DNA from 2 places in the Pseudomonas sp. AC239 genome. Region 2 is predicted to be linked to the other one. Evidence: riboswitches for the same ligand, from Rfam matches in the RefSeq annotation. Region 2 holds a riboswitch; the other holds the start of a gene.

Region 1 (7,184 bases), 870 kb from region 2:
CGGCGGTGCGCCAGACTTCTTCGCTGATGGTCTGCAACTCGGTCGGCCGCCGGCCGCTCCAGGGATCGGCCAACGCGCAATCCAGCGGATCAAAACCGAGCTCAAACGCCTTGGCCAACGCTCGCAACAAGCTCGACTGCGCGCCCTTGCCGTCTCCGCGCGGGATGCGCAGCAGCGCCAGCAACGTGTCGATACGCAAGCGCCCGCTCGGCGATTCGCCAAATATGTGCAACCCATCGCGAATCTGCGATTCCTTCAGATCGCACAGATAAGTATCCAGACGCGGCAACCAGATCGCCGCATCGGCGTCGCTGTCCAGCGCAGCATCCAGTTGCAGTTCACGGTCGATCTGCGTGTCTCGCACCAATTGCAGAATGTCGCGCTGTAGCTCACGGGCGCGGCGCGGATCGAGCAGTTGCGCCTCGTAATATTCGTCGGCGAGCAACTCCAGATTGCGCAGCGGCCCGTAGGTTTCGGCGCGGGTCAGCGGCGGCATCAGGTGGTCGATGATCACCGCTTGGGTACGCCGCTTCGCCTGAGCGCCCTCGCCGGGGTCGTTGACGATGAACGGATAGATATTCGGCAGCGGCCCGAGCAGCGCGTCCGGCCAGCAATTCTCCGAAAGGCCAACCCCTTTGCCCGGCAACCATTCGAGATTGCCGTGCTTGCCGACGTGGATCACGCCGTGAGCGCCGTAGGTGTTGCGCAACCAGAAATAGAACGCCAGATAGCCGTGCGGCGGAACCAGATCCGGGTCGTGATACACCGCGCTCGGATCGACCTGATAACCGCGCGCCGGCTGAATGCCGACAAAGGTCAGACCGAAACGCAGACCCGCAATCATCAGGCGGCCGTCGCGGCACATCGGATCGTTGTGTGGTGATCCCCAACGTTCGACCACCGCCGCGCGATTTGCCTCCGGCAGCGCGTTGAACATTGCCAGGTAATCGTCCATCGCCAGGCTCTGCTGACAGGGACGCAGATCGAGGCTGTCGAGGTCATTGCTGACACCGCCGAGCAGTTGCTGGATCAGCTCGGTGCCGCTGTCGGGCAACTCAGCTGTGATGGGATAACCTTCGGCACGCAATGCCCGCAGGATGTTCAGCGCCGCCGCCGGCGTATCGAGGCCCACACCGTTGCCGATGCGGCCGTCCCGGGTCGGGTAGTTGGCAAGGATCAGCGCGATGCGTTTTTCGCCGTTCGGCACGCGTGCCAAAGCAACCCAACGCCGCGCCAGTTCGGCGACGAAATCCATGCGTTCGGGCTGAGCGCGGTAGCAGACCACATCGGACTGACTTCGCTCGCTGCGCCAGGCCAGATCCTTGAAGCTGATCGGTCGGCTGATGATGCGCCCGTCAAGCTCCGGCAAAGCAATGTGCATCGCCAGATCGCGCGGCCCAAGGCCTTGCTCGCTGTCGCGCCAGCCGGGTTCGTTGTCCTGAGCGCAGATCGCTTGAATCACCGGGATGTTGCGGCGGAACGGGCGCAGATGCGGCGCTTCGGGGCTGGACTGGGCAAAACCGGTGGTGTTGAGAATCACCCCCGCCTCGACTTCATCCAGCCAGTCCTCAACCACCGACAGGCAGCCGGGTTCTTTCAGACTGGCCACCGCGATCGGCAGCGGATTGAGCCCGGCTGCCTGCAAACGCTGACAGAACACATCGATGAACGCCGTGTTCGCCGCCTGCAAATGCGAGCGATAAAACAACAGCGCCGCCACGGGTTGATCGGGTCGCCATTCGGCTTGCCAATCGCTCAGGGCAGCGCTGTTTTTCTGTGGGTGATAAATCGCCGTGCGCGGCAGGGTTTGCGGCTCGCTCCACGGGTAATCGCGGGCGAACCATTGGTTGCCCAGGCAATGGAAGAAATCCAGCGCATTGCCCATGCCGCCTTGACGCAGAAATTGCCAGAGTCGATCGCGGACTTCGGCGCTGACCGTGCTCAAGTCGCTCAACTCCGGATCCGGGCGGTCATCGCCGGGCACCAGGATCAGTTGCACGCCGCGCTCCGACAACTCGACCAGCCGCTCGACGCCATAGCGCCAATAGGCAATACCGCCATGCAGCGAGATCAGAATGACCTTGGCGTGGCGCAGCACTTCGTCGACGTACAGGTCGACCGAGGCATGATTCTGCACCTGCATCGGGTTGGCCAGACGCAGGCTCGGGTAGTCTTCGGGCAGTTGCTGCGCAGCCTCGGCGAGCAGCGCCAGGCTGGAATCGCCGCTGCACAGGATCACCAGCTCGGCGGGGGTTTGTCCGAGATCGGCAATGTTGTCGTCCGAGACGAATCCGCCGGGCTGGGTCCTGAGCAGGTGCATGGCTTAAACGCTGAGCGCGGCGCGCAGTTGCGCTTCGAGTTGCGCGGCATCCAATTCCTGGCCGATCAACACCAGACGCGTCACGCGCGCTTCGTCGGCGCTCCACTGACGGTCGAAATGCTTGTCGAACCGCGTACCCACGCCTTGAATCAGCAGGCGCATCGGCTTGTTCGGAATCGCGGCGAAGCCTTTCACGCGCAGGATGCCGTGTTGCACGACCAACTGCGTCAGTGCGTCGAGCAGCAGGCTTTCGTCGGCTTGCGGCAGTTCGATGGAGATCGAGTCGAAGGCGTCGTGATCGTGGTCATCGTGATCGTCATCACCGTCGTGGTGATGGTCGTGGTGACTGTGTCGGCTGTCGATGTGCTCTTCGGAACCGGCGCCGAGGCCGATCAGCACGTCCAGCGGCAGACGGCCGCTGCTCGCTTCAATGATTTTTACCGCAGGTGGCAGCTCTTCGGCGACTTCCAGACGCACACGCGCCAGATCTTCCGGACTGGTCTGGTCGGCTTTATTGAGGATCACCAGATCGGCGCTGGCCAGTTGGTCGGCGAACAGTTCGTGCAGCGGTGACTCGTGATCGAGGTTCGGGTCAAGCTTGCGCTGGGCATCGACCTGATCCGGGAACGCGGCAAAGGTGCCGGCGGCTACGGCCGGGCTGTCGACCACGGTGATTACCGCATCAACGGTGCAGGCGCTGCGGATTTCCGGCCACTGGAAGGCTTGCACCAACGGTTTTGGCAGGGCCAGGCCCGAGGTTTCGATGAGGATGTGATCGAGATCGCCGCGACGCGCGACCAGTTCGCGCATCACCGGGAAGAATTCTTCCTGCACGGTGCAGCACAGGCAGCCGTTGGCCAGTTCGTAAACGCGGCCGCTGGCTTCTTCTTCGGTGCAACCGATGGTGCACTGCTTGAGGATTTCGCCGTCGATGCCCAGCTCGCCAAACTCGTTGACGATCACCGCAATGCGCCGGCCCAGAGCATTGTCGAGCATGTGCCGCAGCAAGGTGGTTTTGCCCGAACCGAGGAAACCGGTGACGATGGTGACGGGGAGTTTGGCCAGTGTTTTCATCGGTATGCCCTTTGGCAAAGCGGCGGGCATACGGGACGAGAACCGGCCACGCGCAGGCGCGCCGGAAGTATTCGCCACCGGATCACCCCGCCCGGTTGAAAGTGAGAGGCAGGTCTCCTGGCTGACAGTGTTCAGGCGCCGGGCCTGGCATTCGCTGCGCCTTCCCGCGGGCTCGTGGACCGAGCTGGCAGTGGCGTGGCAGCGAACATCACCGTTCACAGTTGCGGGGGCAGCCGCGGCTTTGACCGCGTTCCCTTCTTAGCTTCGACAGATGCCGAAGAACCTCGAAGGCGCAAGGCTACGCATGGCTTGGTGATGGGTCAATGCTTAGGTTTCGTGGATATTCACTACCGCCCGAAATTGACTCAAACCCACCCACATGCTCTCCTGTACGCCTTGTTACGGGTGCCCTTCACAGGGTGAAACGGGAAACCGGTGAATCATGTGCTTTACTCAGAGCCATGTCAGTCCGGTGCTGCCCCCGCAACGGTAAGCGAGCGAAGCGTCAAAACCACTGTGCCGACCCGGCATGGGAAGGTGACGCTTGCAGGTCGGCCAGGCGCCAACCCCTCGCGAGCCCGGAGACCGGCCCGCAACACACAGTGCGCAATCGGCGTCACTGGACATAACAAACCCGCGGTGGGCGGGCGCTGTTCGTACCTCTGCGCGTCCGTCACGCAGGGTCCGCATGCGTTCGACTGCCCCTGACACTCCATAGGGAAGCGCCATGTCGATCATCAGCAGCACCGCCAGCAACACGGACAAAATCGCCAGCACCACCCCCCTCAGCCAACGCCTGATCGCCGCAGCCTTCGCCTCGATTCTCGGCGCGGGCCTTGTGTATTTCGCCGGTTTTTCGCATATCGAAGCGGTGCACAACGCCGCCCACGATACCCGCCACAGCGCCGCGTTTCCGTGCCACTGAGACCTGTCAAATGATCAAGCGAATTGCGCAAACCGCAGGTTTCAGCGGCCTGCTGGCCGCCCTGCTCCTCACGGTGCTGCAAAGCTTCTGGGTCTCACCGCTGATTCTTCAGGCCGAAACCTTTGAAAAATCCGAACCGGTCGCCCAAGTCCACGAACACGCGGCCGGCACCGCAGCGCACAGCCACGATGGCGAAGCCTGGGAGCCGGAAAACGGCTGGCAGCGCGTGGTTTCGACCACCGGTGGCAATCTGGTGGTGGCGGTCGGTTTCGCTCTGATGCTGGCGGGCCTGTACACCCTGCGTGCGCCGCGCTCCACCGGGCAAGGCTTGCTCTGGGGTCTGGCCGGTTACGTGACGTTCGTTCTGGCGCCAACGCTGGGCCTGCCGCCGGAATTGCCGGGCACCGCTGCGGCTGATCTGACGTCGCGGCAGATGTGGTGGATCGGCACTGCGGCCTCAACCGCCGTCGGCCTGTCGCTGATCGCCTTCAGCCGGCACTGGCTGATGAAGCTGCTCGGCGTAGCGATTCTCGCGGTGCCGCATGTGATTGGCGCGCCGCAGCCGCTGGTGCATTCGATGCTCGCGCCCGAAGCGTTGGAAAGCCAGTTCAAGATCGCTTCGCAGTTGACCAACGTGGCGTTCTGGCTGGCCCTAGGCCTTATCAGCGCCTGGTTGTTCCGCCGCAACAGCGACGGTCACTATCACGCATGAGCGATGACCGCGCGGCGTCCACGCTGGTGGTCGGCCTCGGCTGCCAGCGCGGCTGTCCGACCAGCACGCTGCGCGCGTTGCTCGACCAGGCCTTGCAGGCACACCGTATCGAGCTCAAGTCGATCAAGGCCTTGGCCAGCATCGATTTGAAGCGCGACGAACCGGGCCTGCAGGAACTGGCCGTACAACTGGCCTTGCCCCTGCTGTATTTCAGCAGCGAGGAATTGGCCGGTTACCAGTCAATGCTCAGCCACCAGTCGCAAATCGCGTACGAACGCACCGGCTGCTACGGCGTGGCGGAAAGTGCAGCGCTGGCGCTCGCCGAACAACTGTTGCAGGCGCCGGCAAAGCTGCTGATCAGCCGTCAAAAATACGCTCAAGCCACTCTGGCATTGGCCGGCGCCGCGTAAATCCTGATAATCGCCGCCATCCATCATGAGCAATCTTCATCTGTAGCGTTGTCGCGCCTCTTCTCCAAGGATCCAACGATGACCGTTTATTTCATCGGCGCCGGCCCCGGCGACCCGGAATTGATCACTGTCAAAGGCCAACGGTTGATCCGCCAATGTCCGGTGATCATCTATGCCGGTTCACTGGTACCCGCTGCGGTGCTCGAAGGGCATCAGGCGCAAACCGTGGTCAACAGTGCCGAGCTGCACCTTGAGCAGATCATCGAGCTGATCAAGACCGCGCACGCCAACGCCCAGGACGTCGCGCGGGTACATTCCGGTGATCCGAGCCTGTACGGCGCGATCGGTGAACAGATTCGTTATCTGCGTGAGCTTGATATCCCGTTCGAGATCATTCCGGGCGTGACGGCCACTGCCGCCTGTGCGGCGTTGCTCGGTGCCGAACTGACCCTGCCGGATGTGTCGCAGAGCGTGATTCTGACTCGCTATGCCGACAAGACTGCGATGCCGGTCGGCGAAGAATTGGCCAATCTGGCCCAGCATGGCGCAACCATGGCGATTCACCTGGGAGTCAAACATCTGGAGAAGATTCTTGTGGAGTTGTTGCCGCATTACGGTGCAGATTGTCCGATTGCGGTGATTCACCGGGCGACGTGGCCGGATCAGGACTGGGTGGTGGGCACGCTGGCGGACATTGCCGACAAGGTTGCAGCGAAAGGCTTCCGGCGCACCGCGTTGATTCTGGTCGGGCGGGTGCTGGGCAGCGAGGTGTTCAGTGAGTCGTCGTTGTATCGGGCGGGGCATGCGCATCTTTATCGCCCTTGATGGCCTCTTCGCGAGCAGGCTCGCTCCCACCCTGGGTAAAGCGGGGGCATAAAAAACGGCGCTCACGGGGCGCCGTTTTTCTTGTTCGCAGCGAACGCCTTAGTAGTAGGCGTTTTCTTTCTGCGTGTGGTCGGTCACGTCGCGCACGCCCTTGAGCTCAGGGATGCGCTCGAGCAAGGTGCGCTCGATGCCTTCCTTCAAGGTCACGTCGGCCTGGCCGCAGCCTTGGCAACCGCCACCGAACTGCAACACGGCAATGCCGTCTTCCACAACATCGATCAGGCTGACCTGACCGCCGTGGCTGGCCAGCCCCGGGTTGATTTCGGTTTGCAGGTAGTAATTGATGCGCTCGTTGACCGGGCTGTCGGCGTTGACCATCGGTACTTTGGCGTTTGGCGCCTTGATAGTCAGCTGGCCGCCCATGCGGTCGGTGGCGTAGTCGACCACGGCGTCGTCGAGAAACGCTTCGCTGAACGAATCGATATACGCGGTGAAGCTTTTCAGCCCCAGCGCCGTATCTTCAGGTTTTTCTTCGCCCGGCTTGCAGTAGGCAATACAGGTTTCGGCGTACTGCGTGCCAGGCTGGGTGATGAAGACGCGGATGCCGATGCCCGGGGTGTTCTGCTTGGACAGCAGATCAGCCAGGTAGTCGTGGGCGGCGTCGGTAATGGTAATAGCGGTCATGGAAACTCCTCGCAGGCTTGGGCGCAGTTTACGCCAAATGACGCGCCTGACAAAGTCCTAGTATTTTTGTCGGAAAACGCTGGATTCATCGCTCGCCCAAGCGCCTCGCGGCGTCGTCAGGCCTGCTTCCGCTAGCGGGCTGCCCCGTATACAAATGGATACTGAGACAAGCACCAGGCATATATATGTATGCCTCAGGGATTTTTTCGACCGATATATTCCCCGCCTTCGTTT
Region 2 (7,184 bases):
CTGTTCGGCGAGCAGTTTGAGCAACTTGCGCTCGGCCAGAACGAAACCGAGGCGCACCCCGGCCAGGCCGAAAAACTTGCCGAACGAACGCAACACCACCAGCCCGACCTGATGGGCATAGGGCGCCAGGCTCAGTTGCGGCGTGTTGTCCATGAACGCTTCATCGACCACCAGCCAGCCGCCGCGTTGCGCCAGCCGCGCATGCCAGTCGAGCAGGCGCGCCGGGGTCAGGCTCAGGCCGGTCGGGTTATTCGGATTGACCACCACCAGCACATCGAGACTGTCGAGAAAGAACTCGACTTCCTGCTCGAGCACTTCACGGACGATGTAACCGCTGCGCCGCCAGGCTTCGGCATGCTCGGCATAGCACGGCGACAACACGCCGACCTTTCCAGCCCGGCGCAAACGCGGCAGCAGCTGGATGGCCATTTGCGAGCCGGCGACCGGTAGCACCTGCGCGGCGCCGTAATAATCGCAGGCCGCCTGTTCCAGACCGTCGTCGGTTTCCGGCAAGCGCGCCCAGGCGCGCAGCGGAATCTCCGGAATCGGGAACGGCCAGGGCGCGAGGCCGCTGGACAGGTCAAGCCAGTCGGCTTCGGCAATCCCGTAATCGAGTGCAGCCTTGCGCAGCCGGCCACCGTGCTCAAGCATAAAATTCCGCCCCCAGGCAAAGCATCAGCAGCCACAACCATACGCCGCGCTGGACCAATTGCCAGCCACGGTCGATGGATTCGGCATCGGCCGGCGCACCTTCGCCCAGTTGCGGGCGCTCATGCAGTACGCCGTGATAGATCGCCGGGCCACCCAACTCGACGCCCAGCGCACCGGCACCAGCTGCCATCACCGGGCCGGCGTTGGGGCTGTCCCACTTTGGCGCCTGGGTGCGCCAGCACTTCAGTGCGAGTCGGGTTTTGCTGAGCAGCGCGTAGGTCAATGCCACCAGACGCGCAGGAATGTAGTTCAACACGTCGTCGATTTTCGCCGCGGCCCAGCCGAAACGTTCGAAGCGTTCGTTGCGATAACCCCACATCGCATCGAGGGTATTGCTCAGGCGATACAGGACCACGCCCGGCGCACCGGCGACGACAAACCAGAACAGCGCGGCAAACACCGCATCGCTGCCGTTCTCCAATACCGATTCGGTGGCGGCGCGGGCCACAGCGTTGCTGTCCAGTTCATCGGTCTGGCGGCTGACCAGATAGCCAACACGCTTGCGCGCCTCGTCCAGATCATCGGCGCGCAACGCCGCCGCGACCGGCGCAACATGTTCGCCGAGGCTGCGCATGCCGAGGGCGCAATACAGCGCGAGAATCTCGACGATCCAGCCCACATACGGTGCCCAGGAAAAAGCCGTGGCGAGCAAGGTCAGCGGCAGCACCGCGAGCACCCATGCGGTCACACCATGGCTGCGCCAGCCACGGCCGCCGGCGTTGAAGCGTAGCTCGATGCGCCCGGCCAAATTGCCGAACGCCACCAGCGGATGCCAGCGTTTCGGTTCACCGAGTAGCGCATCCAGCGCTACCGCGGCGACACTCAGCAACGCCACACTCATTGACTCACTCCCCAATAATTTTCGTACAGCAACTCGTTCAGCGGCCGCGCCTGCGCCCAGCCTTCGAGCACCAGCATCGGGGCCGGATAGAATTCCTTGACCGGGCCCAGACACAACACCGCCAGCGGCTTGGCACCGGTCGGCAACTTGAGCAAATCCGCCAAGGCTTGCGGCTCGAACAGCGAGACCCAGCCCATGCCCAGACCTTCAGCGCGGGAGGCCAGCCACAGATTCTGGATCGCGCAGGACAGCGAAGCCATGTCCATTTCCGGCAACGTGCGCCGACCGAAAATGTGTTTTTCGCGATCGTCCATCAGCGCCGCGACCAGCACCTCAGCGCAGTCGTTGATGCCTTCGACCTTGAGCTGCATGAACTCATCGCTGCGCTCGCCAAGGGCTTCGGCGGTGCGGATGCGCTCTTCTTCCACCAGATCGCGGATCTGCCCGCGCAAGGCACCATCGCTGATGCGGATGAAGCGCCAGGGCTGCATCAGGCCGACGCTTGGGGCCTGGTGGGCGGCTTCCAATAAACGTCGCAGCAGCTGCGGCTCGACGCTGCCACCGGTGAAGTGGCGCATGTCGCGGCGTTCGGCGATGGCCTTGTAGACCGCTGCGCGTTCGGCTGCGGAGAATGTGTTGTCGGTCATGGGCCTTTCGCGAGCAGGCTCGCTCCCACAGGGTTCAGGTGATCCATTGTGGGAGCGAGCCTGCTCGCGAAGGCGGCCTCACGGTCTGGCGCAAACAATGCAGCAATCGCAGTCGGATTCGACGGAAAATAAAAGTGCACATAGGAAGCTGTCATCCGCCCCTCGCGATAAACCGCCTCAGCGCCGCGCCCGCCATTGGGGCTCAACCCCCGGGCAATCGGCGTCAGCTCGGTGGTGGTCAGCGAATGGTGATACGTGTGCCCTCGCAAAGAACCTTCCGGCAACTCAACCGCCTGCAACGCCAATGCCGCCAGACGCTTCTGCATCACCGCATCACCTTTCAACAAACCGACCTGCTCAGCACGAGTGCCTTCCACGTCAGTCAGCGAATCAAGCAAATAAAGCATCCCGCCACATTCAGCGAGCAACGGCTTGCCCGCTGCGTGATGCGCGCGGATGGCTGCAAGCATCGAGGTGTTCTGCGCCAGCGCGACGTGATGCAGCTCTGGATAGCCGCCCGGCAAATACAGGCTGTCCGCGTCGGGCAATTGCGTGTCGCGGATCGGCGAGAAAAAGTGCAGCTCGGCGCCCATCGCCCGCAGCAAATCGAGGCTGGCGCCATAGGTGAAGGCAAACGCTTCATCGCGGGCGACGGCGATGCGCACACCTTTTAATAGAGGCTCGGCTTCGATGACATCAGGCGCGGCGAATTCGACCGCCGGTGGCAGCGCGACTTGGCAACTGCTGGCCAGCGCATCGGCGGCCGCGTCGAGACGCAGATCCAGATCATTCAATTCGCTGGCCTGGACCAGGCCGAGGTGGCGGCTCGGCAATTCGATGCCGGTCTCGCGGGACAGTGCGCCGTACCAGCGCAGACCTTCGGTGAGGCTGCCTTCGAGCAATTGCGCATGGCGCAAGGTGCCGACGCGGTTGGCCAGCACGCCAGCGAACGGCAAGTCCGGCTGATACTTCGCCAGGCCCAGCGCCAAGGCACCAAACGTCTGCGCCATGGCGGTGCCGTCGATCACACCGAGCACCGGCACACCGAAGTGGCGCGCCAGATCAGCGCTGGATGGCGTGCCGTCGAACAGGCCCATCACGCCCTCGATCAGAATCAGCTCGGCCTCGGCGGCAGCTTCCCACAACAAACGGCGACTTTCCTGCTCGCCGACCATCCACATGTCCAGTTGATACACCGGCGCACCGCTGGCGCGCTCGAGGATCATCGGGTCGAGAAAGTCCGGCCCGCACTTGAACACGCGCACCTTGCGCCCTTGGTTGCGATGCAAACGGGCGAGTGCGGCGGTGACGGTGGTCTTGCCCTGACCGGAGGCCGGCGCGGCAATCAACACCGCCGGACAGTGACGTGGTTGCTTCAAAGTTCGACGCCTTTCTGCGCTTTGATCCCGGCCTGGAAGGCGTGCTTGAGCATGCCCATCTCGGTGACCGTGTCGCCCATCTCGATCATTTCCGGCTTGGCGCCGCGACCGGTAACGACCACGTGTTGCATCGGCGGGCGCGCCTGCAAATCGCTGAGCACCTGATCGAGATCAAGGTAGCCGTGCTTGAGGGCAATGTTCAATTCGTCGAGCACCACCAGACCGATCGAAGGGTCGCGCAACAATTCCCGCGAGACTTCCCAAGCGGCGGTCGCCGCGGCGATGTCACGTTGGCGATCCTGGGTTTCCCAGGTGAAGCCTTCGCCCATGAGGTGGAAACGCACCTGCTCGGGGAAGCGGCGGAAGAACAATTCTTCGCCGGTGCTGTTGCGGCCCTTGATGAACTGAACCACGCCGCATTGCATGCCGTGGCCCATGGCGCGGGCGAGCATGCCGAACGCTGAGCTGCTCTTGCCTTTGCCATTGCCGGTCAGCACCAGCACCAGGCCGCACTCGTCGGGCGAGTTGGCGATGCGTTCGTCGATCACGGCTTTCTTGCGCTGCATGCGCGCCAGATGGCGTTCGTCACGCTCGGGGGAATCAGTCATGGGGAGCTCTCCGTTGAGGCTGGATAACGGCGGGCAGGCACAAGAATAGACGGCAAAAAGCCTGGCATCGCCCACCGTGATGCCGCTGAGATGGATCAGGCCGGTCTCCGGGCTCATGAGCGGCATCGGCCGGACTGCGCGCCTTCCCGCTTCTTTCGAGGCAGTGGCTCAAGGCGCAGTTTTCACTCATTTACCGTTGCGGGGGCAGCGCCGGGATCGTCGTGGCTTCGCTTGAAGACCACCCTCACCGGCTTCCCTGTTTCACTCTGTCGACGCGGGGCCACAGAGCACCTGAAACAAGCGGCGAAGGTTAGAGGGTTGGGGGTGGAGCGTCAATTGAAGAGGCGCATTGCGCGCAAATAGCTGCCGCTGATCAATTGTGCAGCGGCAATCTTGTGCCAGACTGTGACAAGTGATATCAAAGAGCCATGCTTTTTTCCAAAAAGCCCACTACAACAATAAGGATGACGACGATGCAAGGCATGATCATCAGCAACCCGCGCCTGGAATTCCTGCGCCCGGTGCTGGAACGCTGGTTTGACTGTATCGATCGCTACAACACCGTTCGCGGCGACAACGACACGCCGTATTGGCACGACGAGAAAGCCAATCTGGGCCTGCTCGCGGCAGCGGCGTGGATGGCGGAAATGGTCACGCTGAACGACACCGCCACGCGCAAACAGAACGAAGAAGGCGAACGCAATGCCCGCGCCGACCTGCTGATTGCCGGCGCCGAAGACCGCGCGTTCATTCAAGCCACGCAACGCTGGCCACGGGTCAACAACCTCAACCTGACCCAGGCGCTGCTCGACATCACCGTTGATGCCAAACGCATCAGCTACGCCAGCGATCTCAAGCTCGGCTGCCTTTTCGTCGCTCCGCAAAAAGCCCAGCACAGCGCCAGCCCCGAAGAACTGCAGGACATGGTCGACGACCTGCAAAAGGAGCACACCTGCGCGGTAGCCTGGTATTTCCCCTACGCCTACCGCAAATTGCACAGCGACACGGGCAATTATCATCCGGGCATCGCCATGCTGTTCAAGGAAGCCCGCGGCTGAGCAGTTGAACCATCGGGCCTGCGCCCTCCTCTATGTTTAGGAATGCATTCATAGGGAAGATCAGCAATGCGCAAGGCCCAACTCGCTCTTATCATCGCCGTCGCTGGCGGGCTCGCCGCCTGCGGTGAAACCTCCAGCCTGCAAGTCTCCGACGGCACCGGCCCGTCGCCGAAACTGCCCGAACCGAACAAGACGCTGATCCCGACAGTCAACATCGCCCCGGCGGTGGGCTGGCCACAAGGCACGAAACCGACCGCAGCGGCCGGCACCCAGGTCGCGGCGTTTGCCGAAGGCCTCGATCACCCGCGCTGGCTCTATGTGCTGCCCAACGGCGATGTGCTGGTGGCGGAAACCAACGCGCCGCCCAAGCCTGACGACAGCAAAGGCATTCGCGGCTGGGTAATGAAGAAAGTCATGGGCAAGGCCGGCGCTGGGGTGCCGAGCCCGAACCGCATCACCCTGCTGCGTGACGCCGACCACGATGGCGTCGCCGAAACCCGCACGGTGTTTCTGCAGAACCTCAATTCGCCATTCGGCATGACGCTGGTCGGCAACGATCTGTACGTAGCCGACACCGATCGCCTGCTGCGCTTCAACTACGAGCCGGGTGCCACCGAGATCAAGACCCAACCGATCAAAGTCGTCGACTTGCCCGGCGGCACGCTGAATCACCACTGGACCAAGAACGTCATCGCCAGCAAGGACGGCAGCAAGTTGTACGTCACCGTCGGCTCGAACAGTAACGTCGGCGAAAACGGTCTGGATCAGGAAGAAGGCCGTGCGGCGATTTGGGAAGTGGATCGTGCGACCGGCAATCACCGCATCTTCGCCTCGGGCATCCGCAATCCCAACGGCCTCGCCTGGGAACCCACCAGCGGCGCGCTGTGGACAGCGGTCAACGAGCGTGACGAAATCGGCAGCGATCTGGTGCCGGACTACATCACCTCGGTCAAGGACGGCGGCTTCTATGGCTGGCCGTTCAGCTACTACGGCCAGCACGTCGATGTGCGGGTCAAACCGCAGAATCCTGATCTGGTGGCCAAGGCCATCGCTCCGGATTACGCGGTCGGTCCGCACACCGCTTCGTTGGGCCTGACCTTCGCCGAGGGCAACCGCTTACCGGCGCAATTCAAGGAAGGCGCGTTCATTGGCCAGCACGGCTCGTGGAATCGCAAACCGCACAGCGGCTACAAGGTGATTTTCGTGCCGTTCACTGGCGGCAAACCGACCGGGCAACCGGTAGATGTGCTGACCGGTTTCCTCGACAAGGATGAGAACGCGCTGGGCCGCCCAGTGGGCGTGGTCATCGATCAGCAAGGTGGCTTGCTGGTGGCGGATGATGTCGGGAACAAAGTGTGGCGCGTTTCGGCCAGCAAATAAGCTAAGCGCGACGCAAAAAATGCGGGAGCGAGCCTGCTCGCGAAAGCGGTTTATCAGTCAAATCATGGTCGACTGACACTCCGCCTTCGCGAGCAGGCTCGCTCCCACATTTCGTTATGCATTCGAACTATGGGTTATGCGCCAACTGTCCCGGCTGCAACACCCGCTTGGCGCTCAGATACGCCTTCTGCCAATAAGCCTTCGACAGGCTGTCGAGTTTGACCGTGCCGCCCGTGGCAGGCGCATGCACGAAGCGCCCCTCACCCACGTAAATCCCCGCATGGCTGACCTGCGAGCCGCCATTGGTGGCGAAGAAGATCAGGTCGCCGGTCTGCAAGCCTTCCTTGCCCACATTCGGCGCCTGCATGACGATCATTTCGCGGGTCGAGCGCGGCAGCGAGATGCCCGCCGCGTCGCGGTAGACGAAACCGATCAGGCCACTGCAATCAAAACCGGAATCCGGCGTGTTGCCGCCCCAGCGATAAGGCGTACCGACCAGGCCCAAGGCACGGAACAGCACGTCTTCAGCAACAGGGGAAAAAGTCTGGGTAGGTGCGAAC

Evidence for each region. A riboswitch is a leader RNA that binds a small molecule or an ion and turns the genes downstream of it on or off. The one in region 2 is predicted to bind cobalamin.
Region 1: linked by a shared signal. The riboswitch ahead of ACZ0AZ_RS21320 (CbtB domain-containing protein) and the one ahead of cobO (cob(I)yrinic acid a,c-diamide adenosyltransferase) in region 2 are both predicted to bind cobalamin.

What each region holds. Positions count from the first base shown of each region.
Region 1 is NZ_OZ409864.1:4,658,464-4,665,647, reverse strand. Features, by position in the region: gene cobN (cobaltochelatase subunit CobN) at 1-2,320, opposite strand, end outside; gene cobW (cobalamin biosynthesis protein CobW) at 2,324-3,394, opposite strand; cobalamin riboswitch at 3,485-3,696, opposite strand; cobalamin riboswitch at 3,781-4,002, shown strand; gene ACZ0AZ_RS21320 (CbtB domain-containing protein) at 4,122-4,319, shown strand; gene ACZ0AZ_RS21315 (CbtA family protein) at 4,330-5,031, shown strand; gene ACZ0AZ_RS21310 (cobalamin biosynthesis protein) at 5,028-5,441, shown strand; gene cobM (precorrin-4 C(11)-methyltransferase) at 5,520-6,266, shown strand; gene nfuA (Fe-S biogenesis protein NfuA) at 6,366-6,950, opposite strand.
Region 2 is NZ_OZ409864.1:3,783,797-3,790,980, reverse strand. Features, by position in the region: gene cobD (threonine-phosphate decarboxylase CobD) at 1-651, opposite strand, end outside; gene cbiB (adenosylcobinamide-phosphate synthase CbiB) at 644-1,552, opposite strand; gene bluB (5,6-dimethylbenzimidazole synthase) at 1,549-2,199, opposite strand; gene ACZ0AZ_RS17285 (cobyrinate a,c-diamide synthase) at 2,196-3,578, opposite strand; gene cobO (cob(I)yrinic acid a,c-diamide adenosyltransferase) at 3,575-4,186, opposite strand; cobalamin riboswitch at 4,268-4,496, opposite strand; gene ACZ0AZ_RS17275 (hypothetical protein) at 4,660-5,244, shown strand; gene ACZ0AZ_RS17270 (PQQ-dependent sugar dehydrogenase) at 5,311-6,624, shown strand; gene ACZ0AZ_RS17265 (C40 family peptidase) at 6,752-7,184, opposite strand, start outside.